DNA from 3 places in the Cryobacterium sp. M15 genome. Region 3 is predicted to be linked to each of the others. Evidence: riboswitches for the same ligand, from Rfam matches in the RefSeq annotation. Region 3 holds a riboswitch; each other region holds the start of a gene.
The links. A riboswitch is a leader RNA that binds a small molecule or an ion and turns the genes downstream of it on or off. The one in region 3 is predicted to bind thiamine pyrophosphate.

Region 1: it holds a riboswitch for thiamine pyrophosphate, as region 3 does, so the genes downstream of both, CXY83_RS13085 (ECF transporter S component) here and CXY83_RS01220 (3-oxoacyl-ACP reductase) in region 3, are expected to answer to the same signal.
Region 2: it holds a riboswitch for thiamine pyrophosphate, as region 3 does, so the genes downstream of both, thiD (bifunctional hydroxymethylpyrimidine kinase/phosphomethylpyrimidine kinase) here and CXY83_RS01220 (3-oxoacyl-ACP reductase) in region 3, are expected to answer to the same signal.

What each region holds. Positions count from the first base shown of each region.
Region 1 covers NZ_PJJW01000039.1:367,160-376,780, reverse strand. Annotated here, with positions in the region: gene CXY83_RS13110 (hypothetical protein) at 1-591, shown strand, start outside; gene CXY83_RS13105 (hypothetical protein) at 592-855, opposite strand; gene CXY83_RS13100 (AAA family ATPase) at 852-1,463, opposite strand; gene CXY83_RS13095 (energy-coupling factor transporter transmembrane protein EcfT) at 1,456-2,250, opposite strand; gene CXY83_RS13090 (ABC transporter ATP-binding protein) at 2,247-3,776, opposite strand; gene CXY83_RS13085 (ECF transporter S component) at 3,780-4,439, opposite strand; TPP riboswitch at 4,471-4,581, opposite strand; gene CXY83_RS17470 (hypothetical protein) at 4,624-4,860, shown strand; gene CXY83_RS13080 (hypothetical protein) at 4,926-5,255, opposite strand; gene dinB (DNA polymerase IV) at 5,281-6,495, opposite strand; gene CXY83_RS13070 (VIT1/CCC1 transporter family protein) at 6,679-7,788, opposite strand; gene CXY83_RS13065 (hypothetical protein) at 7,785-8,057, opposite strand; gene gatB (Asp-tRNA(Asn)/Glu-tRNA(Gln) amidotransferase subunit GatB) at 8,061-9,584, opposite strand; gene gatA (Asp-tRNA(Asn)/Glu-tRNA(Gln) amidotransferase subunit GatA) at 9,584-9,621, opposite strand, start outside.
Region 2 covers NZ_PJJW01000036.1:119,781-129,401, reverse strand. Annotated here, with positions in the region: gene CXY83_RS08130 (glycine betaine ABC transporter substrate-binding protein) at 1-71, opposite strand, end outside; gene CXY83_RS08125 (ABC transporter permease) at 72-908, opposite strand; gene CXY83_RS08120 (ATP-binding cassette domain-containing protein) at 905-2,179, opposite strand; gene CXY83_RS08115 (ABC transporter permease) at 2,208-2,849, opposite strand; gene CXY83_RS08110 (glycoside hydrolase family 38 C-terminal domain-containing protein) at 3,502-6,573, shown strand; TPP riboswitch at 6,717-6,816, shown strand; partial or broken gene thiD (bifunctional hydroxymethylpyrimidine kinase/phosphomethylpyrimidine kinase) at 6,799-7,644, shown strand; gene thiE (thiamine phosphate synthase) at 7,713-8,357, opposite strand; gene thiO (glycine oxidase ThiO) at 8,401-9,621, shown strand, end outside.
Region 3 covers NZ_PJJW01000024.1:38,391-48,011, reverse strand. Annotated here, with positions in the region: gene CXY83_RS01240 (TerC family protein) at 1-531, opposite strand, end outside; gene CXY83_RS01235 (multicopper oxidase family protein) at 1,415-2,812, opposite strand; gene CXY83_RS18300 (hypothetical protein) at 3,183-3,311, opposite strand; gene CXY83_RS01230 (hypothetical protein) at 3,918-4,298, shown strand; gene CXY83_RS01225 (RNA polymerase sigma factor) at 4,368-4,706, shown strand; TPP riboswitch at 4,979-5,079, shown strand; gene CXY83_RS01220 (3-oxoacyl-ACP reductase) at 5,136-5,900, shown strand; gene CXY83_RS01215 (LLM class flavin-dependent oxidoreductase) at 5,914-7,230, shown strand; gene CXY83_RS01210 (ABC transporter ATP-binding protein) at 7,227-8,021, opposite strand; gene CXY83_RS01205 (ABC transporter permease) at 8,014-8,826, opposite strand; gene CXY83_RS01200 (ABC transporter substrate-binding protein) at 8,816-9,621, opposite strand, start outside.

The DNA of each region.
Region 1 (9,621 bases), on a different contig from region 3:
ATCGACCCGATCGTTTCGGCAATGCTGGAGAGTCCCGCATCCGCTTTGGCAAACCGCCGTGGTGTGCAGAACACCACGTCGTACCTGCCCGAGGAAGGCATCACGGGCATTTCACGCAGCTACACGGATGCAGCCGGCGTCTGTTTCCTGTTCACCGCCGAGATCAGTGACGGTGCCTCGAGCTTCACGTTCTCGGGTGCTTACATCGGCGAACCTTCCTATGATGCGCTCACTGCGGATCTGACCGCGCTCATGGCGAGCGCGCGCACTGGAGTTGGCCCGTTACCGGTGCTGGCCGCCGGTGACGCATACGCGACGTTCGAATCCGCATGGGGTGATGACGCCTCGGCCGTGGTCGGCGTCTCGCGCACGCGCTATGCCTGGCAGGCCGCCAGCCCGGAGGCCGCAACGGTCACGCTCAAGGATTTCACCACGGCCCGCACCGGTGCGAACATCGGCCAGGTACAGCTCAGCGTCGCCGGGGAGAAACTCTCGGCCGCCTTGAAACTCGACCAGGCCATCAACGACCCTGGAGTCGGCTGGCGGCTGCTCCATCCGGTCATGATGATCTCGGCATTGCTCGACCAGTAACTAGATCGGATCGACCTCGGCGTCAACCGGATCGCTTTCGCCCTGGTCGAAGGCGTAGCGCACGCGGAGTTGCCCGCTCACGTCTCGTTGGTCGACCTCGTCGTACCAGAACACCGATTCCAGTCCGGCGACGGCGGCCACCATGCTGATGCGTGCCTCGTGTTTGCCGCGCACGAGGGCCCGGGAATCGATCTGACCCTCGAGCGGGCCATCGATGAACTCGGCGACGTACAGGGTGGGGGTTGCGCTGTCAGTATTGCTCATGGCAAACAATCTAGTCCTCTGCGGCCGGAGCTGCCCGCCCGTAATCGAACGGTCGCGCGAGGTTCAGGCCCCTCCTGTTTGAGATAGGTCGCCCACTCCTGCTGCCACTGGTCCCAGTGAGTGCGAAATGCTTCTCCGTCGCGATCGAGCGCACGTTGTTTACGCAGAGCGTCGTCGGCCGCGAGCCAGACCCGCACGTGACTGAGCGGTTCGTGTGCGGCCGCGAGAGTTCCGCAGCCCTCCACGATCAAGGGGCGGGCCGCGTCGAGCAGATTCCACTCCGCCGCCTGACTCGTAGTCCAGTCGTAGCGCTGCCACGCCGCCGGCAGACCTCGGTGTCGTGGCTGGAGAACGTAACGGTGCAGGTGACAGACGGCCGCGTCGAGGCCGTCCCAGCCGGGATAGATGTCGTCCATCCGCACCAGTTGAGGGGTGTGCGGGCCAGGCCAGTGCCTTCTCAATGCGTCCGCGAGGGTGCTCTTCCCCGCACCGCTAGGACCGTCGATGAGCACCACGGGGTTCGGGCCGGCAGCGGCCACGGCCTGCAGTAACGGCGCCAGCAAGACCATATCGTCGTGTACGGCCTTTCTGCTATCGGTATCAGGCAAGAATGAAGCTCCAGGTTTCAGCCCACACCGCAACGCCAATGGCGATACCGGCAATGGCGAATCCGATGCCGACCAGGACCGCGTCGGCCGCTCGGACCCGCGACGGTCGTGCCCAGGTGCGGGGCTCGTCGCTGCCGAATCCGCGCGCCTCCATGGCCGTGGCGAGTTTACTGCCCCGACGCACCGAAATGACGAGCAGGGAAAAGGCCGGGCCGAAGAACCGGCGAGCGGCGCCGCGCGGTCCACCGCCATCGCCGACCCCGCGGGCTCGACGGGCAAGCGTGAGCGAGTGCCAGTCTTCGATGAACATACCTACGAGTCGCAGACCAGCCAAACCGCCGAGCACAAACCGCGCGGGCAGCCGCAGCACCTGGGCGAGGCCATCGGCGAGGTCCGTCGGATCCGTCGTGGCGAGTAGCACGATACCGGGCAGACCGATGGCGAGCACCCTCAGCCCGATGGCCAGGCCGAGCTGGGCTGAGCCTTCGGTCACCGAGATGAATCCGAACTGCCACAGCAGCGCGCCGGAGTCTTCGCCATAGAGCACCGTCGTGATCGCAGCCATCGGGGCCGCAATCCAGACCGGTGCCGTTCGCAGCCAAAATTGTCGGGCGCTCAGGCCGCACCAGAGCAAAAGTCCGGCCTCGAGCAGCAGGGCGACTCCGGCCGAGACCCAGTCGATCGAGAGCAGCAGCGCACAGCTCACGATCAGGGCAACTGCGAGCTTGGCGACCGGGTTGAGTCGGGCGACGACGCTCGGGCGGATCGTCGGGGTCAGCAGGCTCATGGCGCTCCCGTCCCGAGCCGGATCGGGTCAGGCATACCAATTCGGTATTCCTCGTCCGCGAGAGCGTTGACGAACTGGGCGTCGTGGGTGACCGCGACGAGCGCGATGCCCTCATCGAGCAGCTCGGCCAGAAGGGTCACGAGTTCCTGCCAGGTACGAGAATCCTGCCCGAAGGTCGGCTCATCGAGCACGAGCAGGCGAGGACGGGTCGCGAGAACGGTGGCGACGGACATCCGCCTCTTCTCGCCACCCGACAGGGTGAACGGGTTGGCGTCGGCGAGATGATCGAGTCGCAGCCGGTGCATCAGCTCGTCGACGCGGCTGGTCTGTTCGGCCTGGCTGAGCCCGAGGGCGCGCGGGCCGATCTGCAGGTCGGCCCGCACCGTCGCGGCCAGGAATTGGTGTTCCGGGTCTTGAAAGACGGTTCCAATGCGGGTCAGCAGCTGCTGGGAACGCCAGCGGTGCGGCTCAGAAACGATACCGGCCGCAAACGTGTCACTTGCCTGCAGCGTTCCCCCGGCCGGCTTCAGCAGTCCGGCCAGCGTGAGGGCGAGGGTAGATTTTCCGGCGCCGTTGGGGCCGGTCACAACGGTGGCGGTGCCGGCCCGCAGGTTGAGGGTGATGCCAGCGGCGACAACGGATGCCGCACGCCGTCCAAACGGAACGCGACCCACCGCGAGCCCCTCGGCCCGCAGCAGGGTCTGCACCGAAGTGATTGGAGAGCGCGTCGGAAACCGGGGGGGCAGGGCTGGTACCCAGACGCCGGCCTGCGCCAATCGCTCACCTTGCCTCGACAGGATTTCGCGGGTGGGGCCGTCGGCCAGCACGCCGCCGGCCGGGTCGAGCACGATGACGCGGTCGACGACGTCCTGCCAGACCTCGACCCGATGCTCGATGACCACAAAGGTGGCCCCGGAATGATCGAGGGAGCGCACAACGGCGTCGCGCACCTCGATGACACCAGTGGGGTCGAGGTTCGCGGTCGGTTCGTCGAGCAGCAACAGCCCCGGCCGCATAGCGAGCACGCCCGCCAGAGCCAGGCGTTGCTTCTGCCCGCCGCTCAGGCTCGAGGTGGGGTGGTCGAGGGGCAGGTCCAGGCCGACCTCGGCAAGAGCCTGCCGCACCCGCGGCCAGATCTCGGCGCGCGGGACGGCGAGGTTCTCGCAGCCGAATGCGACATCATCTCCGACCCTGGCCAGCACGACCTGGGAGTCCGGATCCTGCAGCACGAGTCCGACCCGCCCGCGCGCCTCGGCCGCGCGGCGACCGTCGATGAGCAGGCTGCCGGTCTCGTCGCCGTCTTCGACATCGCCGAGCACTCCGGCCAACGCGTGCATGAGGGTACTCTTGCCGGCACCGCTGGCACCGAGCAGCAAAACCCGCTCGCCGGGCGTGACCTGCAGGTCCAGCCCGGACACCGCCTGATTGTGGCGCCCGGCGTGGCGCCAGCCCCAGTCGCGGGCTCGAATCTGTACGGCGCGGATCTGCGCGCCGTGACCGGCCGGGAACGGCGGGGTGTCCAACATCCGCTAGCTGATCGCGGCGGAGGGTGCTCGCGACCCTTCCCGACCGGCAGCAAACCGGCTCAGCGCACCGGTGCGGGCCAGGCCGCGCACGGCCAGCCAGGACAGCAGGCCGGCCAGCACGGTGCCCGACACGACAGCGGATACGAAATAGACGACCCTGTAGCCGAAATCCAATGCCGCATAGCTCGTGAAGGTCGTGTCGAGCAGACCTACTGCCACGCCGGCGCCCGCGCCAGCGAGAAGGGCGACGCCGAGTCGCCAGTTGCTATAGAGGAATAGCGCGAGGATGATTTCGGCGCCCAGGCCTTCGACGACGCCCCAGATGAGCGTGGAGAATCCCCACTGGGTGCCGATCAGCATCGACACGACAGCGGCGACGACCTCGGTGTACACGGCTGCGCCGGGCTTTCGGATGATGAGACCGCCGAGCACTCCGGCGAACAGCCAGCCACCGGCGAGGAGACCCTCGAGGCCGGGCGTGAACGCGAGGATCGCACTGAGCGGGGACCAGGCCAGGCCCCAGGCCCAGAAGATGACGCCGCTCGCAACGCCGATGACACTCGCGACGACGATGTCGACCACGCGCCAGCGAAAGTTGCGGGGCTTCTTCGCCCTCGAAGCCTGGCGAGTGGACTGACGGAGTGAAGACGTTGTAGCGTGCACTGTTCGTGCCCTTTCCGTAGGTGAATACAGGGCACGGGATCGAGAAGCCTCCCTGCGCTGGCATGATCCAGATCAGGTTCGACGGTCGAAGCTTGGTCAGCTTCCTCTCAGCCCGGTGTACCGGACTCCCGTGATACCGCCAATTCTAGCGCCCCGCCTAGACTTGCGGCATGGGAATCACGACATGAGTATCAGCATCCTGCTCGTGTTGGCGGCGCTGTATCTCCTGCTGATGCGTCGGTTCCTGACGCGGCGTCGGCGCATCGCCCGGGGATTGCCGGTAAGCAGCCCGTGGCACTTTCCGCCCTGGCTGCGACTCAGGGTGCCACGGTGGGCGCGCCGTCGGTTCGCGCGCCGGCCGCGCCGGCCCCGCCGTATCCGTTCTGCTCGTCGCCCCCGCCGCTCGCCCGGGCCCACCTGAGGAACCGGGCCGAGTTTATAGACTGGGCCTGCGGCCCGGGCCCAGGCCCCGTCCAAAGAGCGGGGCTACTTCTTGAGGGCTCGGATTATTCGGGCCAGGGCGCGCCCGGCGACCAGAAGGAATGGCACACCGACGGCGAGCAGGGCGATGACGTTCGGCTCAAACCGAGCGGTGCCGCCCGACTTGACATAGGCACCGATCGGCAGCGATACGCCACCGCCGCCCCCACCGGATCCGACAGCACCGCCTTCGCCGGCATCACCGCCACCGAAACCGTAATAGCTGAGCGCCACCGGTATGAGGGTGACGCCGTCAATTTGCACGGGATCACCGTAAGCCGATTTCACACCGGCGGAACGGAAGGTTTCTGCGAGTTTTTCCGGGAGGCTGGTCATTCCAACAGGGTAGCCGACTCGTGCCTTATGGGCGAGGCTTGAAGAAGGAGGCCGAACGCACTGTTCCCGCCCCGAATCGCTCGGTCACGGAATCGACTGCCAGCTCGGCCCCGCGCCAGTCCTCGTCGGGATCCCATAAGCCAACCGATCCCGACGCTGGACCGAGCTGCTCGGCCCGCACCCCGATCAGTCGCACCCGAATACCCGACGCGGCCAGCAGGTCGAAGGCAGCGACTGCTTCCTCATAGATTCGCCGGCCGACATTGCTCGGTTCAGCGAGGGTGCGCGACCGGGTAACGGTACTGAAGTCTGTGTAGCGCAGCTTGAGTGCCACGCGCCGTGCCACGAGATCGCTGCGCCGCAGCCGTGCCGCTACAAGGTCGCACTGCCGCAGCAACTCACTGTGCAGTCGGTCGATGTCGGTCACGTCGTGTTCAAAGGTCACCTCGTGGCCGACGCTCTTCTCTTCCCGCTCGACCGTTACCGAGCGTGGGTCACGCCCCCAGGACAGTTCGAACAGCTTCACACCGGAGGCCTCCCCCAGTGTTTTTTTCAGCACGTCCAAGGGCGTGCGGGCAATATCGCCGATGAGTTTCAGGCCGAGGCGCGTCAGCATCTGCTCAGTAGCGGACCCCACGCCCCAGAGTGCGGTCACGGGCAGCGGATGCAGAAACTCCACCGTCTTGTCGGCCGGCACGACGAGCAGACCGTTGGGTTTGGCCAGGCCGGAGGCAAGTTTGGCGACGAACTTGGTCGACGCCGCGCCGACGGAGCAGACGAGACCGGTTTCGGCGAACACGCGGGCGCGGATGAGTTCGCCGATCACAGCCGGTGAACCGAACAAATTAGTCGCGCCGGCAACGTCAAGAAACGCTTCGTCGATGCCCAGCCGTTCCACCAGTGGCGTGACGTCGTCGAAGATACTCATCACTCGGGTGGAAAAGTCTCGATACTGTCCCATGTGCGGCTCGAGTACGATCGCGTTCGGGCACTGGCGCAACGCGAGCGACATGGGCATGGCCGAGTTCACACCGTATTTTCGAGCGATGTAGTTGGCCGCCGTGACGACCGAACGGCCGCCGCGGTGGCCGACGATCACCGGCAGATGCGCGAATTCAGGGTGAGAGAGCAACTCGACCGAGACAAAGAACGCGTCCAGATCAACGTGCAGCACCGTCGCCGAACGGTCGTCGACGTCGTCCGCCGAAATCTGCCGCCCGCTGCCATCCTGTCTGCCCACCGAAAAACCCTAACCCGATCCGGCTCATATGCACTACTGACAGAGGGAAAATACAATTCCAGGGCATAACTCCTGCAATTCACTGTTGAAAAATGTCGCGACCGCGTCTTTTCGCGGAAGCCGTGCATCACGTCACGCAATCTGCAGGAGTTATGCGACGGGACGACACGTTTTATCGGGCAGCTAGCCGAGCGTCGTGCCGAAAACCAGCCCGAGCAGGTACGTGACCGCGGCCGCGCCCAGGCCGATCACGAGTTGTCGCAGCGCACGCTTCAGCGGCGGACCGCCAGAGAGCAGGCCGACGACTGCGCCGGTGGCCAACAGGGCGACGCCCACAAGAATGGTGGCGACGATGATAGCCGCGTAGCCGCTCATGCCGAACAGGTAGGGCAGCACTGGCAGCAGCGCCCCCGAAGCGAAGAAGCAGAAACTCGACAGGGCCGCTCCGGTTCCGGTGCCGATGGCCTCGTGTTCGTCATGCGTGGGGGCCTGCGGGCTGACGGCGGAGATCGGTCCGGTCGCCGCGTAGGCGGTAGCGAGCACCCCGCGGGCGTGCGCCTCCGCCTCGTCTTCGGACATGCCCCGGGCCCGGTAGACAAGGGTCAGCTCGTTGGCAGCGAGATCCAGATGGGAGAGCACGCTCTTGGCCGGCGCGGCGGGGGTGGAAGCTTCGAGCAGTTCTCGCTGGGAGCGCACCGAGACGTACTCGCCGGCACCCATCGAGAGCGCCCCAGCCAGGAGTCCGGCGATGCCGGTGAACAGAATCGTCGCGGCCGGGACCCCGGTCGCCCCGATGCCAAGCACGAGGGCGAGGTTGCTCACCAGCCCGTCGTTGACACCGAACACGGCGGCCCGAAAGGTACCCGACAGGCGTTTGCGGCCCCGGGCGGCGAGGCCACGCACGACCTCTTCGTGCACGGTCTCATCAGCGGCCATGGCGTTGGTCGCGTCCGCATCCGCGTTGTAGGGCGAGCGGCCCTCGGCCCGTTGAGCGAGGGCGAGCACGAACACCGACCCGAACCGTCGAGCGAGCAGCGCCAAAAAACGGGTGCGCAGCGCGCCGCGCCTCGGTGAGCCGATATTGCTGCCGAGCAGTTGCCGCCAGTGTTCTTCGTGCCGTCCTTCGGCATCGGCGAGGGCGAGCAAAATCTGGCGCTCCTCGCCCGCACGACGGTTCGCGAGGTCGCGATACACGGCGGCTTCGGCCTGTTCGTCAGCCAGGTACTGCCGCCACCGCCGGATCTCGCGGGTCGACGGGGTGCGCTCGCCCGGCCCTGGAGTGATCGCGTTCACGCTTCCGGCGCTGCTTCCAGAAAGCTCTGCGGGATGCGCGCGGAATCGTGCGGGCCCGAGCCGTCGAGGCCGAAGAATGGTTCCTCGAATCGAACGACCCAGAATTTTTCCCGCACGACGGTCGGAGCGTAGAGCCCGGAGCCCTCCGACTCCCCCGCCGCCACGATCACGCCGATCGGGTCGTCAAGGAGCGACTCGGGAAACCGGGTGCGATCGAGCCGAACGATGACCTGCACGCCCACTCCGAAGACAGCGCTCTGACCACTCATGCGTTACTCGATCGCCTGGGCTCGTTCGAGCACGAGTTCGCGCACGCGCGCGGCATCCGCTTGTCCACGCATGGCCTTCATGACCGCGCCGATCACCGCTCCGGCGGCTTGCTGCTTACCGCCCCGAATCTTGGCGAGCACGTCGGGCTGGCCGAGCAGCGCGGCATCGATGGCCGCCACGAGCGCACCATCGTCGGAGACGACGGCGAGGCCGCGGGTGTCGACGACCTCGGCCGGGGTACCCTCCCCGGCGATGACTCCCTCGAGTACCTGGCGGGCCAGGCGGTCGGTGAGGGTTCCAGCCTCGACGAGTTCGATCAGCGCAGCGAGCTGCGCCGGTGTCACGAGCGAGTCGGCGGCGACCCCGGCCGCGTTGGCGAGCCGGGCGATTTCGCCGGTCCACCACTTGCGTGCGGCGTGAGCGGATGCCCCGGCAGCGACGGTCGCTTCGACCGCGTCGAGCAGGTCGGAGTTGACGACGTCCTGAAACTCGAGGTTCGCAAAACCCCACGCTGCCTGCAGGCGCTTGCGGCGGGCCGCGGGCGGCTCGGGCAGGGTCAGGCGAAGTTCTTCGACCCATTCGCGCGACGGCGCCATCGGCAGCAGGTCGGGCTCAGGAAAGTAACGATAGTCATCGGCGTCGCTCTTGGGCCGACCGGCACTCGTGACTCCGGTGTCTTCGTGCCAGTGCCGGGTCTCCTGCGTGATGGTGCCACCGCCCGCCAGCACGGCGGCCTGGCGCTGGATCTCATAGCGCACGGCGCGTTCGACCGAGCGCAGCGAGTTGACGTTCTTCGTTTCGGTGCGGGTGCCGAGTACGTTCGACCCGCGCGGACGCAGGGAAACGTTGGCGTCGCAGCGCACATTGCCCTCTTCCATGCGGGCGTTGGAGACGCCGAGCGCCTTGGCGATCTCACGAATGGCCGCGACATAGGTCTTGCCGATCTCGGGGGCGTCGTGTTCGGCGCCCTCGATCATCTGGGTGACGATCTCCACCAACGGCACTCCGCCGCGGTTGTAATCGACGAGAGAGTAGTCGGCACCCTGGATGCGTCCGGTGGCACCACCCATGTGGGTGAGCTTGCCCGCATCGTCTTCCATGTGGGCGCGTTCGATCTCGACGGTGACCAGACGGCCGCTTTCAAGTTCGATCGTGATCGAACCGTCGTGGCAGATCGGGTCGTCGTACTGGCTGGTCTGAAAGTTCTTCGCCGTGTCGGGGTAGAAGTAGTTCTTGCGGGCGAACCGTGAGTGTTCCGCGATCTCACACCCCAAAGCCAGCCCCAAGCGGATGCTGGATTCGATCGCCTTTTTGTTCACCTGCGGCAGCCCGCCGGGCAGGCCGAGGCAGGTGGGACAGGTGTTCGTGTTGGCGCCGGAGCCGAACTCGTTGGCGCAACCGCAGAACATTTTGGTTTTGGTGTTGAGTTCGACGTGAACCTCGAAGCCGAGCACCGGCTCGAACAGTTCGAGTGCTTTGTCGAAGTCCATCAATTCGGCCCGGTTCTTCATTTCTGCGTTGGGCATCAGACGGCTCCCTCTTTACTAGCAAACATTTCGGTCG
Region 2 (9,621 bases), on a different contig from region 3:
GTGAGCACACTCGCTGTCAGGCCCCAGCGGCCGAGGTGTCCGCGACGGGCGTGAAAAGCGGGGCGGTGCATCTAGAGTCCCTTCGGGCGGGCGACGTGTTCTACGACGCGGCCGATCCAGTCGATGAGGAGGGCCAGTAGAGCCACGAGCAGGGCTCCGGTGACGAGCACGGGGGTGAGGCTGAGATTGACGCCGGTGGTGATGAGGATGCCGAGTCCGCCGCCGTTGACGAACGTAGCGAGGGCTGCGGTGCCGACCAGTAGCACGAGGGCGGTACGCACGCCCGACAGCATGACCGGCACGGCGAGAGGTAGTTCCACGCGAAAGAGCACGGCGGTAGAACTCATGCCCATGCCGCGTCCGGCTTCGATGAGGCGGGCGTCGACTTGCTGCAGGCCGACCATGGTGTTTCGCAGCACCGGGAGCACCGCATAAAGCACGAGGCTCAGCGTCGCCGCCCAAAAGCCGAAGCCGACCCAGAATGCGAGGAGTACGACGACGCCGATCGCGGGGGCGGCCTGCCCGATGTTGGCGATCGCGAGCACCGGAGCGGTCAGAAACCGCAGGGGTCGTCGGGTCAGGGCGATTCCCAAAGGAATTGCGATGACCAATACGATCGCCGCAGCGAGGAGGGTGAGCTGGATGTGCTCCACGGTGTAAATCCAGAGCGCGTCCGGGGCGAGGGTGGTGAGTTCGATCGCTGAGAGGTTGGCCGTCAGCAGCCAGATGACGAGCGCGGCGAACGCGAGCAGGATGCCGGCCAGCTGGTAGACCAGTCCCCGCCAGGATTGCCAGGCCGCGCGAGCCGGACTGACCGGTACGGCCCGCGAGGCCGGGTCGCCGGGTGTTTCGACGGCGGAGTCGCCGCCGGCAATGCCGGCTTCTCTAGCCAGGGCGCGGGTGCTCATTGATTGGCCCGCGCGTCGGCGCCATCGCTCTCGGTCTCGTACAGTTCGGCGGCAGGCGCCTGCGCTTGGAACACGCCGGTGTTCAGTCCAACGGGCGCTTGGTCCGACGCGAGTACGGCAGCGGTCTGCGACCGGGTAATGGCATCCATGACGGTCTGTACGTCGATGACGCCCTTGAACATGTCGCGGCGGCCGGTGACGAGCGCGGCCCCGGCGCTGGAGACGAGCATTGTGTCGAGTGCGTCATTGAGCGTGGCACGATAGCCGACGACCGGAAGTTTCGGGTCGGGAACGTTGCTGATGACCTCGAGGCGGCCGAGCTTGCGCTGGGAGAGCCACTGGATGGGACGGTGACGCTCATCGACGATGACCGCGTGGCCGTGGCCGGCGTCGATGAGGCGGGCCAGGACATCCGCTGCCCGTTCGCCGGGGCTACCCACGACGGCGTCGCCGAACCCGACCTCTGCCACCCGGGTCAAAGTGAGCTGTTTGAGACCGGCGCCGGACCCGATGAAGTTTTCGACGAACTCGTTGGCCGGGTCGCCGAGGATGCGTTCCGGGGTATCGTACTGTTCGAGCTGGGCGCCCTCGTTGAAGATGGCGATCCAGTCGCCGAGCTTGACAGCTTCGTCGAAGTCGTGCGTGACGCAGACGATGGTCTTCTGCAGTTCTTCCTGGATGTTGAGCAGTTCGTCCTGCAGGCGTAGGCGGGTGATCGGGTCGACGGCGCCGAACGGCTCGTCCATGAGCAGCACGGGCGGGTCGGCCGCGAGGGCACGCGCCACCCCGACGCGTTGCTGCTGACCGCCGGAAAGTTCCTTGGGGTACCGATTTCGGTAGAGCGCCGGGTCGAGGGAGACGAGCTCGAGGAGTTCGTCGACGCGGGCCGTGATGCGGGCCTTGTCCCAGCCGAGCATTTTCGGCACGAGGCCGATGTTGGTGGCCACCGTCATGTGCGGGAAGAGTCCGCCGGCCTGAATGACATAGCCGATGCCTCGGCGCAGGGTATCGCCATTCATATTGGTGACATCGTCACCGTCGACGACGATGCGGCCTTCGGAGGGTTCGATGAGTCGGTTGATCATCTTGAGGGTAGTGGTCTTGCCGCAGCCCGAGGGGCCGACGAGCATGACGATCTTGCCGGCCGGGATCTCCATGGTGAGACCGTCGACGGCGGGGCGTGCCTGGCCGGGGAAACGCTTGGTGACGTGGTCCAGCAGGATGTTCGCACCGGTGATGCCGGTCGGGGTGGTGGAACCTTCGGTGCTCATGGATTCAGCGCTGTTGGATGTAGTGAGTTCAGACACGGATACCTCGGGGTGTGGTCAGGCGGCCCAGGCCGACGAGAAGGAGATCAAGAATAAGGGCGAGCACGACAACGCCGATGACGCCCGTCAGCACCGACTCGAGGGAGTTGGCACCGCCGAGTCGGGAGAGGCCGGAGAAGATGAATCCGCCGAGGCCCGGGCCGAGGGAATATGCGGCGATCGCGGCGATTCCCATGACCATTTGAGCGGATACCCGAATGCCGGTGAGGATGATCGGCCACGCCATCGGCAGTTCCACCTGCAGGAGCGTGCGGAACCTGCTCATGCCGATGCCGCGGGCGGATTCCACGATCGACGGTGCGATACCCGACAGGCCCACGACCGCGTTGCGCAGAATAGGCAGAGTAGCGAAGAACGCCACGACAATGACGGCCGGAACGACGCCGAAGCCAAGCGGCGCGATGAGCAGCCCGATGAACGCAAACGACGGGATAGTCAAGCCAATGGCTGACACCGAGTTAGCGATCCCGGTAAGCGCGGAACTGCGGTAGACGACGGCGGCCAGCACGACGGCGAGGACCGTCGCCAGGATCAAGCATTGCACGACGAGACTGAAGTGCTGCCAGCTGTTGAACAGGATCTGCTCATACTGACCCCCTAAAAAATCCCACACATCAAAACCCCTTTGCTTCGATCACGCACACACTGATTTACCGCCACCGGCACGGGCACAACTGGAGGCGCCGATGCGGAGCTGGATAGGGACGCGGGCTGAAAGCCATAGGCCAAGACTCTAGTGCAGTCTTGCACGGCCATCCCCCGATGGGCGCAGCGAGACCTTACGGTTCGATCACGTGCTCCGACTCTCCCACGGGGAAACCTTCACGCGCTCAGCGGATTCAACCAGGCCGGGTTGTGACGGCGTACACACCGACCCCGTGGTCGTCGACGCTGTACATTTTCTGGTCTTTTTCTAAAAGTCTCAGTCCTGTTACATTCCTAGAGTAAATCTGGACAGCAATTAGTTCATCCGTTGTATGTATGGAATACGCAGAATCACCGGCAATGATGCCGAGGAGCACAGCGTCAGGGACTCAGGCAATTCATGAAAAAGTCACATGCTTTCGCCGTCGCACTCGCGGCCATGGCAGTATTCGTCGTGTCCGGCTGTTCAGCGAGCGGCGATAAGGCAGCCTCGGAATCGACCACGATCACGGTGGCCTCCCCAAAGTTCGCTCTACGTCTTCGTGTCGCGTGTTCTCGGCGGATCCTCGGCCATGGCCGGTGCCGTCACGCTCTGACCCCTCCAGCGCAAGGAGCACCACGTGCACGACAATTCCACCCTCATTCGCGCCCGCATCCGTCGTTTCGTCAGCGAGCGGGTCACCCCGTCGCTGTACCGGGTTTCGTCACCGTTGACCATCAGCGCGTGGGAAGTGCCCGACGAACCCGTGCCGTTTTCTGAGGCGCAAGGCCAGGATTTCACCCCGTTCAGCATCGGCCAGCATTGGGGCAAGCCCTGGGGCACGACGTGGTTCCACATCACAGGTATGGTTCCCTCCGACTGGTCTCGGTTTCACGACCTCCACACGCGCACGGAAGTCATCGTGGACCTCGGTTTTCTGTCTGGTCAGGCCGGGTTCCAGGCGGAAGGTCTGGTCTTCACCCCGCAGGGGCACATCGTGAAAGCGGTGGAGCCGTTCAATAACTATGTGCCGCTGATCGCCCAGCCGGGAGAGCAGGTTGATATCTACATTGAAGCCGCGTCCAACCCCGACGTGGGAAGTGACTGGGGCTTTCAGCCGACACTCGTGGGTGACAAGGCTACGGCGGGTATCGAACCGATCTACCGCCTGCGCCGCATGGACGTTGCTTTGCTCGACACCCAAGTGTGGAAACTGGACCAAGACGTGTGGACACTGTTTGGACTCATGGAACAGCTGAGCCCTGACCTACCGCGTACCGCTGAGATTCTTCGGGCGCTGGAAAAAATGACCGACCAAATGGACCCCGAGGATGTGAGTGGCACGGCATCCCGTGGCCGCGCTTTACTGGCGCCCCTTCTGGCGCAACCCGCCTACGCCAGCGCCCACCGAGTCATCGCTGTCGGGCACGCCCACATCGACTCGGCCTGGCTCTGGCCGGTGCGTGAAACCATTCGCAAGTGTGCGCGCACGTTTTCAAACGTGTTGCACCTGATGGATGAAGACCCCGACTTCATCTTCGCCTGTTCGTCGGCGCAACAGTATTCATGGATGAAGCAGCACTATCCGGAACTGTTTGAACGCATCCGGACGCGCGCACTCGAGGGCCGCTTCGTTCCGGTGGGCGGTATGTGGGTCGAATCCGACACCAACATGCCCAGCGGGGAATCGCTGGCTCGGCAGCTGCTCGTGGGCAAGGCTTTCTTCATGCAGGAGTTCGGCATCGAACCCCTCGAAATCTGGCTGCCGGACTCGTTTGGATACACGGCGGCATTCCCGCAAATCGTGACCGCGGCGGGATCGAAATACTTCCTCACCCAAAAAATCAGTTGGAACGAAACCAACACCATGCCTCACCACACCTTTGCTTGGGAGGGAATTGACGGCACCCAGGTCTTCACCCACTTTCCTCCGGTCGATACCTATAACTCATTGTTATCGGGGGAAGAATTGGCCCGGGCTCAACGCCAATACTCCGAGAAGGGTGCGTCAAACGTGTCGCTGGTACCGTTCGGTTTTGGAGACGGTGGCGGTGGGCCCAATCGGGAGATGCTCGCAGCGGCGGAGCGCACGCGTTCGCTCGAGGGTTCACCGACCGTGCGTATGGCCAGCCCGCGGGCGTTCTTCGAGGAGGCGGAGGCGACGTATGCCAACCCGCCCGTGTGGTCGGGGGAGCTCTACCTGGAATTTCACCGTGGTACCTACACATCGCAGTCCAGGACCAAATCCGGAAACCGTCGCAGCGAGCACCTGCTTCGGGAGGCCGAGCTCTGGGCATCAACGGCGTACTTTTATATGGGCGCTGACTATCCCTACGAACGACTGGCTGCTGCCTGGCAGACCGTGTTGCTCAATCAATTTCACGATATTCTGCCCGGAAGCTCTATCGCGTGGGTGCATCAGGTTGCCGAAGCGGCCTACGAGACCGTGCGAATCGATCTCGAAGACCTGATCGCGACATCCGTGGCGGCGCTCGCTTCCTCGGCGCAAACGGATGCGACGCCGGTGAGCTTCAATGCGTCACCGTTCCCGGTGGCGGGAGTGCCTGCCCTGTCTGCTGCGTCGCGGATACCAACCGGAGCCGTGCGCCTTCATCAGGCCGATGGGGCGTTCGTGCTCGAGAACGACGTCGTGCGGGCATCCATCGATGCACGTGGGCTCCTCATTTCCTTGGTAGACCGCGTGAGCGGAAGAGAAGCCGTGCCCGCGGGGCAAGCGGGCAATGTGCTCCAACTTTTTCGGGATACCCCGACGCAGTGGGACGCGTGGGACATCGACGAGCACTACGACCGGAACGGCGTGGAACTTCTGGAAGCAGAAGAAGTCAAGGTACTCGTGCAGAGTGCAGGGCTGGTCACGGTGCGCGTGACGCGGCGCTTCGGGGGGTCATCCGTTCAGCAGGATCTGACCGTACTCGGTGACCAGCCGAGCCTGGACATCGTGACGACGGTTGACTGGCATGAGCGTCAAAAATTGTTGAAGTTGGCTTTTCCGCTCGACGTGCACGCTGACCGCGCTGCGTCTGAAATACAGTTTGGCCACATTTATCGGCCGACCCACGTCAACACGTCCTGGGATGCTGCTCGCTTCGAGACCTGCGCACACCGGTGGGTTTTCGTCGGGGAGCCGGGCTTCGGGATTGCGATTGCCAACGACTCAACCTATGGGCATGACATCAGCCGCACTACTCGAGTCGGGGGAGGGACGACCACGACTGTGCGGGAATCACTGCTGCGTGCGCCGACGTTCCCTGACCCAACTGCGGATCAAGGAGTGCACACGCTTCGCACCTCGATCAGTCTGACGCCAGACGTACTCGAAGCTGCGGCGCAGGGCTACCGGATCAACCTGCCGCTGCGCGATGTGGTCGGCGCGGCCGTAACGCCGGTAGTCGTGAGCGAGTGCCCATCGATCGTGGTCGAAGCCGTAAAACTGGCCGAAGATCGTTCCGGTGACCTTATCGTGCGACTGTACGAGGCGAGCGGTTCGCGCTCCACGGGCACTGTCAGCTTCGGCTTCACTGTCTCAGAAATCGTCGAGACCGATCTGCTCGAACGCACTGTCGCCTCTGTAGCAGTGCAGTCGACAACCGATGCTGGTGGTCGATTGGTGCTGCGCGCTTTCCAGATCATCACCCTGCGAGTTGCCCGTTCTGCCAAAGAGGGCGAGGGGAGCCTGCGCCACCATTCGTAGGCAGGCTCCCGTCGTTGGCGTGACTATCTGCGGAATACTTTGTGCAGCCAGTCGTTGAGCGGTCGCAGAGCCGACGGCGCATAGGCCTGCTCCAGGGTGATCGCGTGCGCGGTTGTGCGCTGAATGCGCGCGCGTATAGGGTGATCCTTGACACGGGGTGCCGCACATAGTGTGCGTGCTGAGATCAATACCCGTCGAACCTGTCTAGTTAGTACTAGCGAAGGAATGTCACGGATGACTGGTCAAACCTCCCAGCTCGCGCTGCGGCAAACGCCTCGAATTCTCAGTATCGCCGGAACCGATCCGACCGGCGGCGCCGGGATTCAAGCCGACCTGAAGAGCATTGCGGCCAACGGCGGCTACGGCATGGCGGTCATCAGTGCTCTGGTCGCGCAGAATACGCGCGGGGTGCGCTCGGTGCACACCCCGCCTGTGGCTTTTCTGCGCGCACAATTGAACGCCGTGAGCGACGATGTAACCATCGATGCCGTCAAGATCGGCATGCTCGCGCAACTCGACGTCATTACCGAGGTGCGCTCCTGGCTCATGGAGTGTCGACCGCCCGTGGTGGTGCTCGACCCGGTGATGGTGGCAACGAGTGGTGACCGGCTACTTGACCGCTCAGCCGAGCAAGCGCTGCGCGACCTGATCCCTCAGGTCGATCTCGTCACGCCCAATGTTCCCGAGCTGGCTGTTCTGCTTGCAGAGCACCCGGCGGCCACCTGGGCGGAGGCCCTGGAGCAGGGCGGAAGGTTGTCTGCTCGCACCGGTGTCACCGTTCTGGTCAAGGGCGGCCATCTCAACGAAACCAGCTGCCCGGATGCCCTGGTCAACACCCAGGGGTTACTGTCGCACAGCGTGGTCGAGGTCGCGTTGCCACGTATCCGCACCAGGAACACGCACGGCACCGGATGCTCGCTCTCCTCGGCCATGGCCACGGTGCAGGCGAGAACCGGTGACTGGGCGCAGTCCCTCGTCGAGGTCAAAGACTGGCTCCAGGACGCCCTGGCCCACGCCGACGACCTCGAGGTCGGCCAGGGAAATGGCCCGATTCACCACTTTCATCAGCTGTTCGCCCGTGCAACAGCAGTATCCACTCTGACCGCAGGCGTGCGATGAACGCGGTACGGTCGGTGGGACTAGCCGAGTGGCGGGAGGCTGGCGAGCAGACGCTGAGCGGCATCCGTCGGGTCGTCGGCGTCGGTGATCGCGCGCACCACCACTACCCGGGTGGCGCCGGCGTCGACGACTTGGTCGATGTTGCCGAGGTCGATGCCGCCGATGGCGAACCAGGGGCGCAGGCTGCCGACGGTAGCGCTCTGCGCGGCCGCATAACGCAGCAGGTCTATTCCGACCGCAGCGCGGCCAGGTTTCGTTGGCGTAGCCCAGACCGGACCGACACAGAAATAGTCGAGGTTATCGGCGGTGACGGCGGCATCCACCTGCTCGATGGTGTGGGTGGACAGGCCGATCCGCGCAGCCGTGCCGAGCAGTGTGCGGGCGGCAGGCAGCGGCAGGTCAGTCTGGCCGACATGAAAAACCGGCGCGCCGGAGAGGCCGGCGATATCCGCTCGGTCGTTGACCGCCCAGAGCCGGGCGTGACGGTCGGCGACCGTGTGCAGAACCTCGAGATAGTGAAGTTCCTCGGCCGCGTCGATGTTCTTATCGCGCAGTTGGATGATGTCGACCCCGCCGGCGAAGGCGGCATCCACGAAGTCGGCGAAATCGCCGCGATCTTTTCTGGCATCGGTGCAGAGATACAGCCGGGCGGTGATGGGGTCCATGCGACCAACCCTAAGGGGCGCTGCCGTGGCATCGGTGCACACCATGAGTGAGCGGGAAGCGCAGCGAACAGTTGATGTTGCCGTCATTGGCGGCGGCGTCATCGGGCTCGGCATCGCCTGGACGCTGGCGCATTCCGGCCGTAGCGTGGTCGTCATCGACCCCGACCCGGCCGGCGGCGCCACCTTCGCTGCAGCCGGAATGCTCGCCGCGGTGAGCGAACTGCACTATCGGGAAGAGGCATTGCTTGATCTCATGCTCGCGTCCTCGAAGTTGTATCCCGACTTCATCGACTCGCTCGGAACCGATAGCGACGCTACCGGATACCAGCGAACGACAACGCTGAACGTGGGCGCGGACGCGGCCGACCGGCAAGCCCTCGTCGACCTGCGTGCTGTGCAGGTGGCCAATGGATTGGGTGTCGAGCCCCTCACCGTGCGCGAAGCGCGGGTGCTTGAACCGCTGCTGAGCCCCCAGGTCTCCGGCGCTTTTTTGGTGGAACAAGATCACCAGGTCGACCCGCGACGGCTCACCGAGCGCATCCAGCTCGCGCTCGCCGCCCTCGCGCCCAACGGCCAGGACGCCGTGATTCGGGTGCGTGCGCGTGGATTACTGCACGCCGATGCAACGGATGCCTCCTCGCGCGTTACCGGCGTCGCCCTGGCTGACGGCAGCTCGATCCAGGCCGATGAGGTGGTCGTGGCCAATGGGCTCTGGGCGGGCGAGTTGGACGGGCTCCCCGAGCACCTGCGCCTGCCGCTGCGCCCGGTGTACGGGGACGTACTTCGATTGCGGGTGCCCGAGCACCTTCGGCCGCTACTCACCTGCACGGTGCGCGGGTTGGTGCACGGGGTGCCGGTCTACCTGGTTCCGCGCACCGACGGAACGCTCGTGATCGGAGCCACCCAGCGCGAAGACGGCTCGGGCGTGGTCTCGGCCGGCGGCGTCTACCAGCTGTTGCGTGATGCACAGGCCCTGGTGCCGGCGGTCAGCGAGCTGGAGCTGATCGAAACGACCGCTCGGGCTCGTCCGGGAACGCCGGACAATGCACCGTTCCTCGGCCGCGTCGGGTGTTCAAACGGTGACATCGCCGGCCTCATCATTGCCACCGGATTCTTTCGTCACGGTGTACTGCTCACCCCGGTCGCAGCCCAGTACTGCCTGCAGCTCATCGAGGGCATTGCAGACGATCGGTGGCGAAATTTTCGGCCCGATCGGTTCTCGGCGAGCCGAGAGCCCGCATCCGCTTCACTGAAAGGAGGCCTA
Region 3 (9,621 bases):
TCCGTAAAAGGCATCGGTCATCGGTACGTGCCCGCGGAACCAGGTGTAGGTGCGTGATTTCTCGGGGTCGAAGTTTTGATTCCGATGGCGGAGCATCTGAATGCCGGTGAAGACCAGGAACGCGCCGAAGATGTAGAGCACCCAGCTGAAGTTCTCGATCAGGGCAGCGCCTGCTGCAATGAAGATCCCGCGAAAGACCAGCGCTCCGAGCACGCCGAGAAACAAGACGCGGTGCTGAAACTGTGGTGGTACGGCGAATGCGGTGAAGATGATCGCCCAGATGAATACGTTGTCGACCGCGAGTGACTTCTCGATCACGAAGCCAGCGAAGTATTGCTGCCCGAATTCGGCGCCGAATAGCCACCAAATGATTGCGCCGAAGGTGACGCCGGACGCGACCCAGAAGATCGACCATCCCGCGGCTTCCTTCACACCGATGATGTGCGCCGTGCGATGGGCGATGAGGTCGATGGCGAGCATGGCCATGATGACACCAAGAACAGTCAGCCAGGCCCATAGAGGAACAGTCATTGCGGATGCTGCCTTCCGAGGTAAATTCACTCGGAGGTCTGGTCCAGCCTGGTCGGGCCAACTCCGCCGAACCCCGATGACGGGATCGAATTGACGACGAAGCTTCTAGGGATTACTCCCCTCCTGGGGGTAGTAAACCAGACTTCAGCAGCAAAGTCGATAGGTTCAGGCCGGATCCACAATCTTTGTGGAGCTTCCTCGACACCATGCGACTCAGAGGTTTCAGTGTCTGCGGCGGTGAGTTCGGGGAAGATCACCCCTCGTCGAGGGTGTCGGTGGGGTTGTTCATGGTGGCCAGCTAGAGCATTGAGTCGGTGGAGGCGTCGCGGCGTTTGCCGGCTTCCCGTTCGTCGTGCTGCTCGATCAGGATCGATCGGCTTAGGCATAACAGGGCCGCGGGGTCGAGGCACACGCCGACGACGGCGCGGCGCGGCGTTTGACCTCGTTATTGACCCGTTCCGCTAACTGGCTCTTGTTATCAGGCCAAGTTCTCTGCCGCGGTTCTGGTTAGCCTGCTCGCCAACAGGCCCCGACCCCGTTGTGTGGACATCTCACAACGCGGTCGGGGCCACAGCGGAACCTGTTCCCTATGACGGGCCGTCGGAACTCCGAACCGGTCAGTAGGCGCTGCACGATGGGTGTTTCAACGCGACTGGCCCGATTCCCCAGGCGCCGCGTCGGCTGTGTCGCATGAACGGGTCATTTGCCGCGAACGCGCCAGGTCTTGGGCGAATTGTGGCTAGGACCAGCGCAGCAAGACCCAGACCGAGAGCAACCTCGGCGTCAGACCCTGATGCGCTGGTCACGGGCGATTTGATCGCAGTGGAGTCCGCGCTCGCATCACGGTAACCAACCTTTCACCTCTGTCCGACTTCCAGCCCGGTCAGGCTAGCCCGGTGTCCCATTGTGCTGGGGCCGCTGTTATCGGATTGTTCGTGATGGTGTCAACTGCGTCTTCGGGTCCAACCCGATATTGAACCATCATGTCGTGATCTTCGTGCACGGTGTTGTGGCAGTGAATCATGTACCGGCCACTGTGTGGCCCGAACTTCATCAGTACCTTGACGTTTTCATTCTCGCCGACGTAGACAACGTCCTTCGGACCCTTCTCATATGCGAACGGAGCCTGCCCGTTTCGGCTGAGAATCTGAAAGTCGATCAGATGGACGTGCATGGGGTGGTACCAGCCGCCAGCGTTGTTGGCAAATTCCCAAACCTCAACCGAGTTCAGTTCCGGATTCGCCAATACGTCACGGTATCCACTGGCAACGACTTGATCCCACGTACTGCCGTTCACGGTCCACAAACCGTTGTTGCGGTTGACCCGGAATGAGCGCTGGACCGTCGCTGCGGAAGGTTTGAGCGACATCGCCTCACTCGGGGCCAGTTGCACGGGAATCGTGTTCCAGGTGGGATCTTTCGTGTCGACCGGGTCCGGAACGACGTCGAAAGCCATGATCGAATTTGTGAACTCGTAGTCGACGTTGTTTTTGTTAGACAGGTTGCGCAGCTCGATCCGTTGGCCCGCCTTGTATTTACGGAAGTCGATCAGAATTTCATAGCGCTCGGCCGGAGCGTGGCGCCAGCTCGCCACGGACTGGGATACCGGCATCAGTCCGCCGTCGGTGGCGACGACTGTGACGGGATCTCCCGTGCTGAGGGTTGGACGCAACGATCGGGAAATGCAGGCGTTCACGACGCGGAACCGGTAGACGCGCTTCTTGACCTTCATGACCGGCCACGGCCTGCCGTTGACCAAAATCACATCGCCCCAGAGCCCGGAGTGGTCACTGTCATCAAAACCGAGCGATCCATCGACGGCGAACATGGCGTCATTAATGGTCAGGGCTACGTCGAATTCTCCCTGGGGAAGGAGCGCCCGTTCCAGCGGATCGTGCAGGTGGTACTGCGCGGCCAGGCCGGAGTAAACGTTGATCGCGGTGTGATGCACCGCATGATCGTGGTACCACAAGGTGCGGGCCGGTTGGAAATTGGGGTGGCGGTAGTCCTTGCGAAATCCCGGGTTCGTAATGTCATTTGCGTAGCCGTCATATTGTGGCAGCGAGGCGGATCCGTGCAGGTGCGTGGACGTGTAGAGCGGGTGACCGTCGAACGGATGCTTGGCAGGGAGCTGGTTCCGCACGCGCAGCACAGCCTTCGTCCCCTGTTCGACGCTGATGGTGGGGCCAGGAAAAATACCGTTGTACCCAAGAATTGGGGTCTTCAGCCGGGGAAGGATAGCAGCGGTGGCCGCCACCTCCGCGACAGTGAAATACTGCACGGGCGCCCCATCAACGGGATCAATACCCGATCGATCAGGCCGCAAAATGGGCGCCTGAACGAACGGTGTTTGATACGGTCGGGGCAATTCACTTGGAGCAAGAGCGCTCGCGGCTCCTGCTTCCGCATTCCGCAAAGGCAGCGTCAACAAACCCACTCCCACCGCTCCTGCACCACCTAATAACAAAACCTGTCGCCGAGAAATAGTCATGCTTTCAATCCTTTTATATGCTGTTGGATTCAGAACGGTATAACGCATCGGGGCGGGTGACTATGGATCTTTTCTTACAGAAGTGTGACGTCTGGAGCCGGGAGAAAATCAGGCTTTGTGGCTGTTCTCTGGTGCCAAAGCAATAGCTTCATCATGAAATTCAGATAACCAAGGTGGCCCGAATGGTTTCGCCCTGTGCGGCGGTCTGTCTGACCGGGGACGACCATGGTGCCGTGGGAATCGTCAGGCCCAAACCCTCGATCGAGTACTGCGCAGCGGTAAATTTCAAGCCTTGAGGCTCCAGCGCCGTCACCCCGACGACCACCCGCACCCGGTGGATTACCGGGGAATCTTTCCAAGCAACTCCGCTGCAGGCTCGGCCAGCATCCAACCGTGACCCACCAATGAGTCCACGTCGATAATGCGCGCCACGCCCCCATCAGCAGTGACCACAGATACTCCCAGCGGCGTGCGGAGCTCCGTCCTGCTGATGGAGAGAACAATGACCACTGCGACTCCGAGCAGCAAGAGAAGAAACGAACTTACTGCCACCAAACGGCCCCGGTGCTATCAACGCCGACTGAGAAGAGAACCAGTATTGCCAACAGTTTCAAGCGGTCAATGCAACAATTGCATAACATTATGACCGTATCGCCCAGGAATTTAGAATTTGTTACATGGTTTGTCAGACGGTCTGCGTGGTGCGAAAGATCACCGTGCAAGCCAAAGCGACGTGAATTAATCCTGTTCTGCGGATTCTGAAACCGTGGCTTCTTAGTCGCAGTGGTCATTAACGTTATCTCGACAGCTATGTGACCGATTTCTTGTCTATCAATTGTCTTGACATGCCCCATTGAGATCGCATAGATTTTAAGCGCTGCCCTGGACCTTGTCAGTGGATTCAATTACCACGTCTGGGGAGTCCCTTGTCTGCAGTTACTATTCGATCGTTCCGGCCCGCATCGTGACCGACGCCGAGACGGAGCCGCGTTCTCCGGAAAGCAGTATTGGCGGTCATCTGCTACTCGAACGGGTGGCCGCGGGTGACGCACTCGCCTTCGGCTCCTTGTATGACGCCTTCGTCGCCGACACCTATGCAATCTGCCTGAATAAGTGTGCAAACCCGTTACTGGCCGACAAAGCCATGGCAAAAACATGGATCTTCATATGGAGTCACGCCGCCGCCCTCAACGAACAGGCGGGTTCAACGAAATTCATCGTGCTATCTGCTACTTGGACCGTCACCTCGCAGGGCGGCAGATACTTTCCCAGCTGATTACCGGACAGTCAGGGTGATGCATTCCTTCCCCATTCTGAGACTTCTTATGCGTCTGGTCGGATTCTGGTGGACCGTGCTGTTGACGGCGATGTTCGAGCGTTCGAGGTGCTCGTACGGCGGCACGGGCCACTGATACGCATGTACATCATGCGCATCTTGGGCGCAAAAAGCGAGGTGGACGACGTCGTCCAAGAAACATTCATCACGGCATGGGCGAAACTGCCGAATCTAGAGAACCCTGCTGTGGTCAGGACACGGCGTCGGCGCGGCTCATTCGTGGGGGCAACCCGCATAAAGACGGTCCTCGAGTGCTGGGCACTGCTCACTCTTGCCTACTGTTTAGGTGGCCGTTCAGGCTGTCAGGTGCTTTGCGCGGCCGTGAGCGCCTTGGCCTTGCCCCGGTGAGTGGACACCTCACAAAAGAGAATGTTCTTAGCCTGGCGCAGCCACCGGAGCCCCCGTGTCGATCGTGTGCACCGACGGATGCTGAAGCAGACTGACGGTATCGGTGAGCCGGCCCGAGGCGATGGTGGCGTATAGGGCCCGCTGCTAGTCCGAGTCCGTAAATAACGGAGTTGGCGCTGAGCCCTGCAACGACAAAGTCGACCAGCGCGGCAGTTGATGAGTTCAGGCTTGGGACGCGAATTTGCCGGTACCGGCGGTTGCGTATACTCGGTCCCAGCGACACGGGGTGCCGACTGGATGACGGTCGGCTGAGATGACACCCGTTGAACCTGATCTAGTTCGAACTAGCGAAGGGATGTCACGGAGAATTTCGTGTACCAGAGTGGTGCCGAATCTCGTCCTTTCGCCTTACCTAAGGTGAAGAAAATCATGCAAATAGCAGAACAGATTGTCCTGGTCACCGGCGGTGCACGCGGCTTGGGTACAAGCATCGTGCACGCTTTCGCGGCTCAGGGCGCCCGGGTGGTCATTAACTATCGCAACAGCGCCGCAGCGGCGGAGACCCTGGCTGCCAGCTACGGCCCTGAACACGCTTTTGCTGTGCGGGCCGACGTCACCGACCGAGCCCAGGTCGCGGCAATATTCACGCAGGCTCAGGCACATTTCGGGGCCACCGTGACGACGGTGGTCAATAACGCGTTGGCCGATTTCCAATTCAACGGCGATGCCCGCTCCGGCGCTGCCGACATCAGTTGGGACGAGTTTGAGGCGCAGTTCTCTGGCAGTGTCCGCGGTGCCCTGAACACGACCCAGCAGGCGCTGGCCGGCATGCGCGAGGCCGGGTTTGGCCGCATTATCAACATCGGCACGAACCTATTCCAAAACCCGGTGGTGCCGTACCACGACTACACGGCCTCCAAGGCCGCACTGCTCTCGTTGACCCGCACCCTTGCCTCAGACCTTGGCCCGCACAACATCGCGGTGAACATGGTCTCCGGGGGGCTGTTGCGCACCACGGATGCCAGCGCAGCCACCCCCGAGGACGTGTTCGACTTCATTGCCGCGTCCACCCCGCTGCGCAGGGTGACAACCCCCGCCGAATTTGCCGATGCGGTACTTTTTTTTGCTTCCCCCTGGGCGCGGTCGGTCACCGGGCAGAACCTGGTGGTCGACGGCGGCCTGGTGATGAACTAGGGGCGCGCCGCTCATGTCAGCTCCGCGCCAGCTTCACTTCAATGCATTCCTCATGGGTTGTGGCCACCACGGTGCCGCTTGGCGGCGGCCGCAGTCGCCCGCCGACCAGTTGGGAGACATCAGTTTCTATGAACGGCTCGCCCAAAGCGCTGAACGTGGCTTCTTTGACGCCGTGTTCTTCGCCGACGGGCATGCCGTCGGTGATGTGAGTACCGGCCCGCGGTGGTTTCTTGAGCCGTTGACCGCGATGGCCGCGATGGCGCGGGCGACGAGCCGCATCGGGCTGGTCAGCACCGTCTCGGCATCCTTTTACACGCCGTTCCACGCGGCGCGCATGCTTGCATCGTTGGATCACATCAGTAAGGGGCGCATCGGCTGGAACGTGGTCACCTCCATGTTTGACGCCGAAGCCCGCAACCATGGAATGGACGTGCTGCCCTCCCATGATCAGCGCTACAGCCGGGCAGCGGAGTTCATCGAGGTGGCACTGAAATTGTGGGATTCGTGGGAGGACGATGCTTTGGTCCTGGACCGCGGAGGTCTCTACGCTGACCCGACCCGGGTGCGAGCGATCGGCCACTCCGGCGAACACTTCCGGGTGGACGGTCCGCTGACGGTGCCGCGCCCGCCGCAAGGTCGACCGGTATTGTTCCAGGCTGGCGCCTCCGACCCTGGCCGGGCGCTGGCCGCCCGTTATGCCGAAGGAATCTATGCGGTGGCCTATGACCTCGCCAGCGGGCAGGAGTATTACCAAGATGTGAAGAAGCGCATTACCGAAGCCGGCCGCGATCCGGATGCGGTGTTGATCATGCCCGGACTCGTCACTTATGTCGGGTCCACACAAGCGCAGGCGCAGGCGAAGCAGGCGGAGGTCGACGCCCTCCTGCCGACCGAACAGTCGCTCGCGCAGCTGGGAACGTTCGTGCAACAGGATTGCAGTAACTGGGACTTGGATGCGCCGGTGCCGCCGCTGCCGCCGCTGGCAGGCTTCACCGGGCCGCAGGGCCGGTATGCGACCATCCTACGAATTATCCAGGCTGAGCAGCCCACGGTCAGGCAGTTACTGGGCCGGCTTGCCGCCGGCGGTGGGCATTGCACCATGGTCGGTACGCCGGAGCAGATCGCCGACCAAATCGAATTGTGGTTTCATTCCGGTGCCGCAGACGGCTTCAATGTCATGCCGCCGCTGCTGCCGGAATCCTTGGACGAGTTCGTGGACCGGGTGATCCCTGTGTTGCAACGGCGCGGTCTGTTCCGCAACCGCTACACCGCCGATACCTTGCGTGGGCATCTGGGGCTACAACGCCCCACGGTCGGCGCTGACGCTTAGGGTGCCCTGGACGAGCGGGTTTCCTCGTGCAGGGTCGCCAGGAGTGTGCGTTCGTATCCGGCGAACTCTGCTGAGGTGGTCATCGACAGCGCGCGCGGCCGTGGCAGGTCGATGGTCAGGTTCAGCCGCACGGATGCCGGCCGCGCACTGAGAACGACCACCCGGTCGGCGAGGTAGATCGCCTCACGGATGTCGTGGGTGATCAGCACCGCAGTCCAGGCGTTTTGGGACCACACCCCCTGCAACCAGGACTGCATGTCCGTGCGGGTGAGGGAGTCCAGAGCCCCGAAGGGTTCGTCCAGCAGCAGGACATCTCTGCCCTGCACCACGGTGCGCAGCAAGGCCGCGCGCTGGCGCATGCCCCCGGAGAGTTCGAAAGGATGTGCATCTTCAAAACCAGACAGGCCGAAGGCTGGAAAGAGACTGGCCGCCCGTGCTCGGGCGATCTTCTTAGTTTCTCCCGCAACCTCGAGGCCGAGGGATGTGTTCTCCAGAATGCTGCGCCAGGGGAACAACAAATCCTTCTGCGGCATATATGCGAAGTGTTCATGTTGACCGGTGACGACATCCCCGTCGACGAGAATCTCACCGGAACTGGCCGTCTCCAGGCCGGCCATGATGTTGAACATGGTGCTCTTGCCGCATCCGCTCGGACCGATCACGGCAACGAATTCACCCGGCTGCGCCGAGAAGGCGACGTCGTCGAGGACCGACCGTACCTGCCCGTGGCCGAGCGGAAACGACTTACATATTCCGCGCAATTCGATCTTCGGGGGCGTTGCCTCAACCATGCCGGCTCCTACGTTCCTTCGAATGCCAAGGGATGATCGCCCGTTCGGCGACATAGGTCAACAGAAACAGGCACACGCTCACGAACGCGGTCACCGCAACGGCAGCCAACACAAGATCGGTGCGAAACGAGTTCTTCATCATCGCCATATAAATGCCCAGGCCTCGCTCGGCGCCGACATACTCGGCAAAAATGGCACCGGTGACGGCGTAGGCGATTCCGATTCGGAGGGCTGTGAAGAACGAGGGAAGCGCCGACGGAAGACGCACGTACACGAACTGCTTCCACCGGTTGGCCCCCATGCTGCGCAGCAGATTGATCGCGTCTCGATCGGTGCGGTTGAAACCGTCAATCAGTCCGACCGTGACCGGAAAGAAGGTCACCAGGGCGATGACGATGACTTTGGGCAGCATTCCGAACCCGAACCAGATAACTATCAGCGGCGCGATCGCGATGATGGGTATGGCTTGGGATGCCACCAGCAGTGGTACCAGCGCTCGCCGTAGCCCGGGCGAAAAATCGATCAGGATCGCCAGCGTCCAAGCGACGGTCAGGGAGACGGCGAAGCCGAGAAACGTTTCTTGCAGGGTAGGGAGCGTATTCTCCCAGATCGCGGTGCGGGCCTCCCAGCCCTGCTGAAGAATGCGCTGCGGGGAGGGCAAAATCGCCGGTTGCACTCCACCGACCGTTACCGCCACCTGCCAGGTGATCACGAGCGCGGCGAGGATCGCGGCAGGAGGCGCGAGCGCCGAGAGTACCCTCGTGCGGGGCGCTGGAGCCGGCTTCACGGTGATGCTATTTTTCACTAAGGTAGCGCTCGGTGAACAATGTCGACGTGTCCAGCGATGCCGTGAGCGGTTTGCCGTCTTCGTCGGCCAAGAGGCCGGCACCGTAGAGGAAATCGGCCAGGTCCTGCCAAGTGTCTGCCGACTGAGTGCCCACCTTACCGTTGGCATCTTTGAGGTAGGAAGCGCTCAGTTTTTTCTGGCTTTGGTAAACGAGTTCCGTGTTTTCGAAGGCGCCGGGATTGGCATCGATCAAAATCTTAGCCGCGGCATCTGGATTATCGGCCGCGTACTGGTAGCCCTGTTGCAGGGCCTGAACGAACTGAGCAGTGGCGGTGGGGTGCTTGGCTGTCCAGGCCCGGTTTGCCTCGACGATCACCGAGTATTGGTCCGGTACGCCATAATCCTGCAGAGCGAAGAACTTCATCGGGGTGCCACGAAGAGCGGCATCGATACCCTCCCAGGTGGTGAATGCCGAGGTGAAGTCAACTTTGCCGGCATAGAGGGCCTCATAGGCGGAGGTGCCCAGCGTGATTTTCTTGAACTCGCCCGTTCCACCATCGTTCTTGATCACGTCCGAAGCCTCGGTGGGAAAAGTTGTGCTGGGGTCTGCCATGCCGAGGGTCTTGCCGTCGAGGTCCTTGGGGCTGCGAATGTCGTCGCGGCTGGCCAGGACCCCGATCGCCGTAGCGTCGTGCTGCAGCACCGACATCACCGAGATGTTACGCACGCCCGCTGCCGCCGCGAAGGTGGCCGCGTGCTGGAAGCTGATACCGAAGTCAGCTGAACCGGCGTTGATGAGTGCGTCGGGGGATG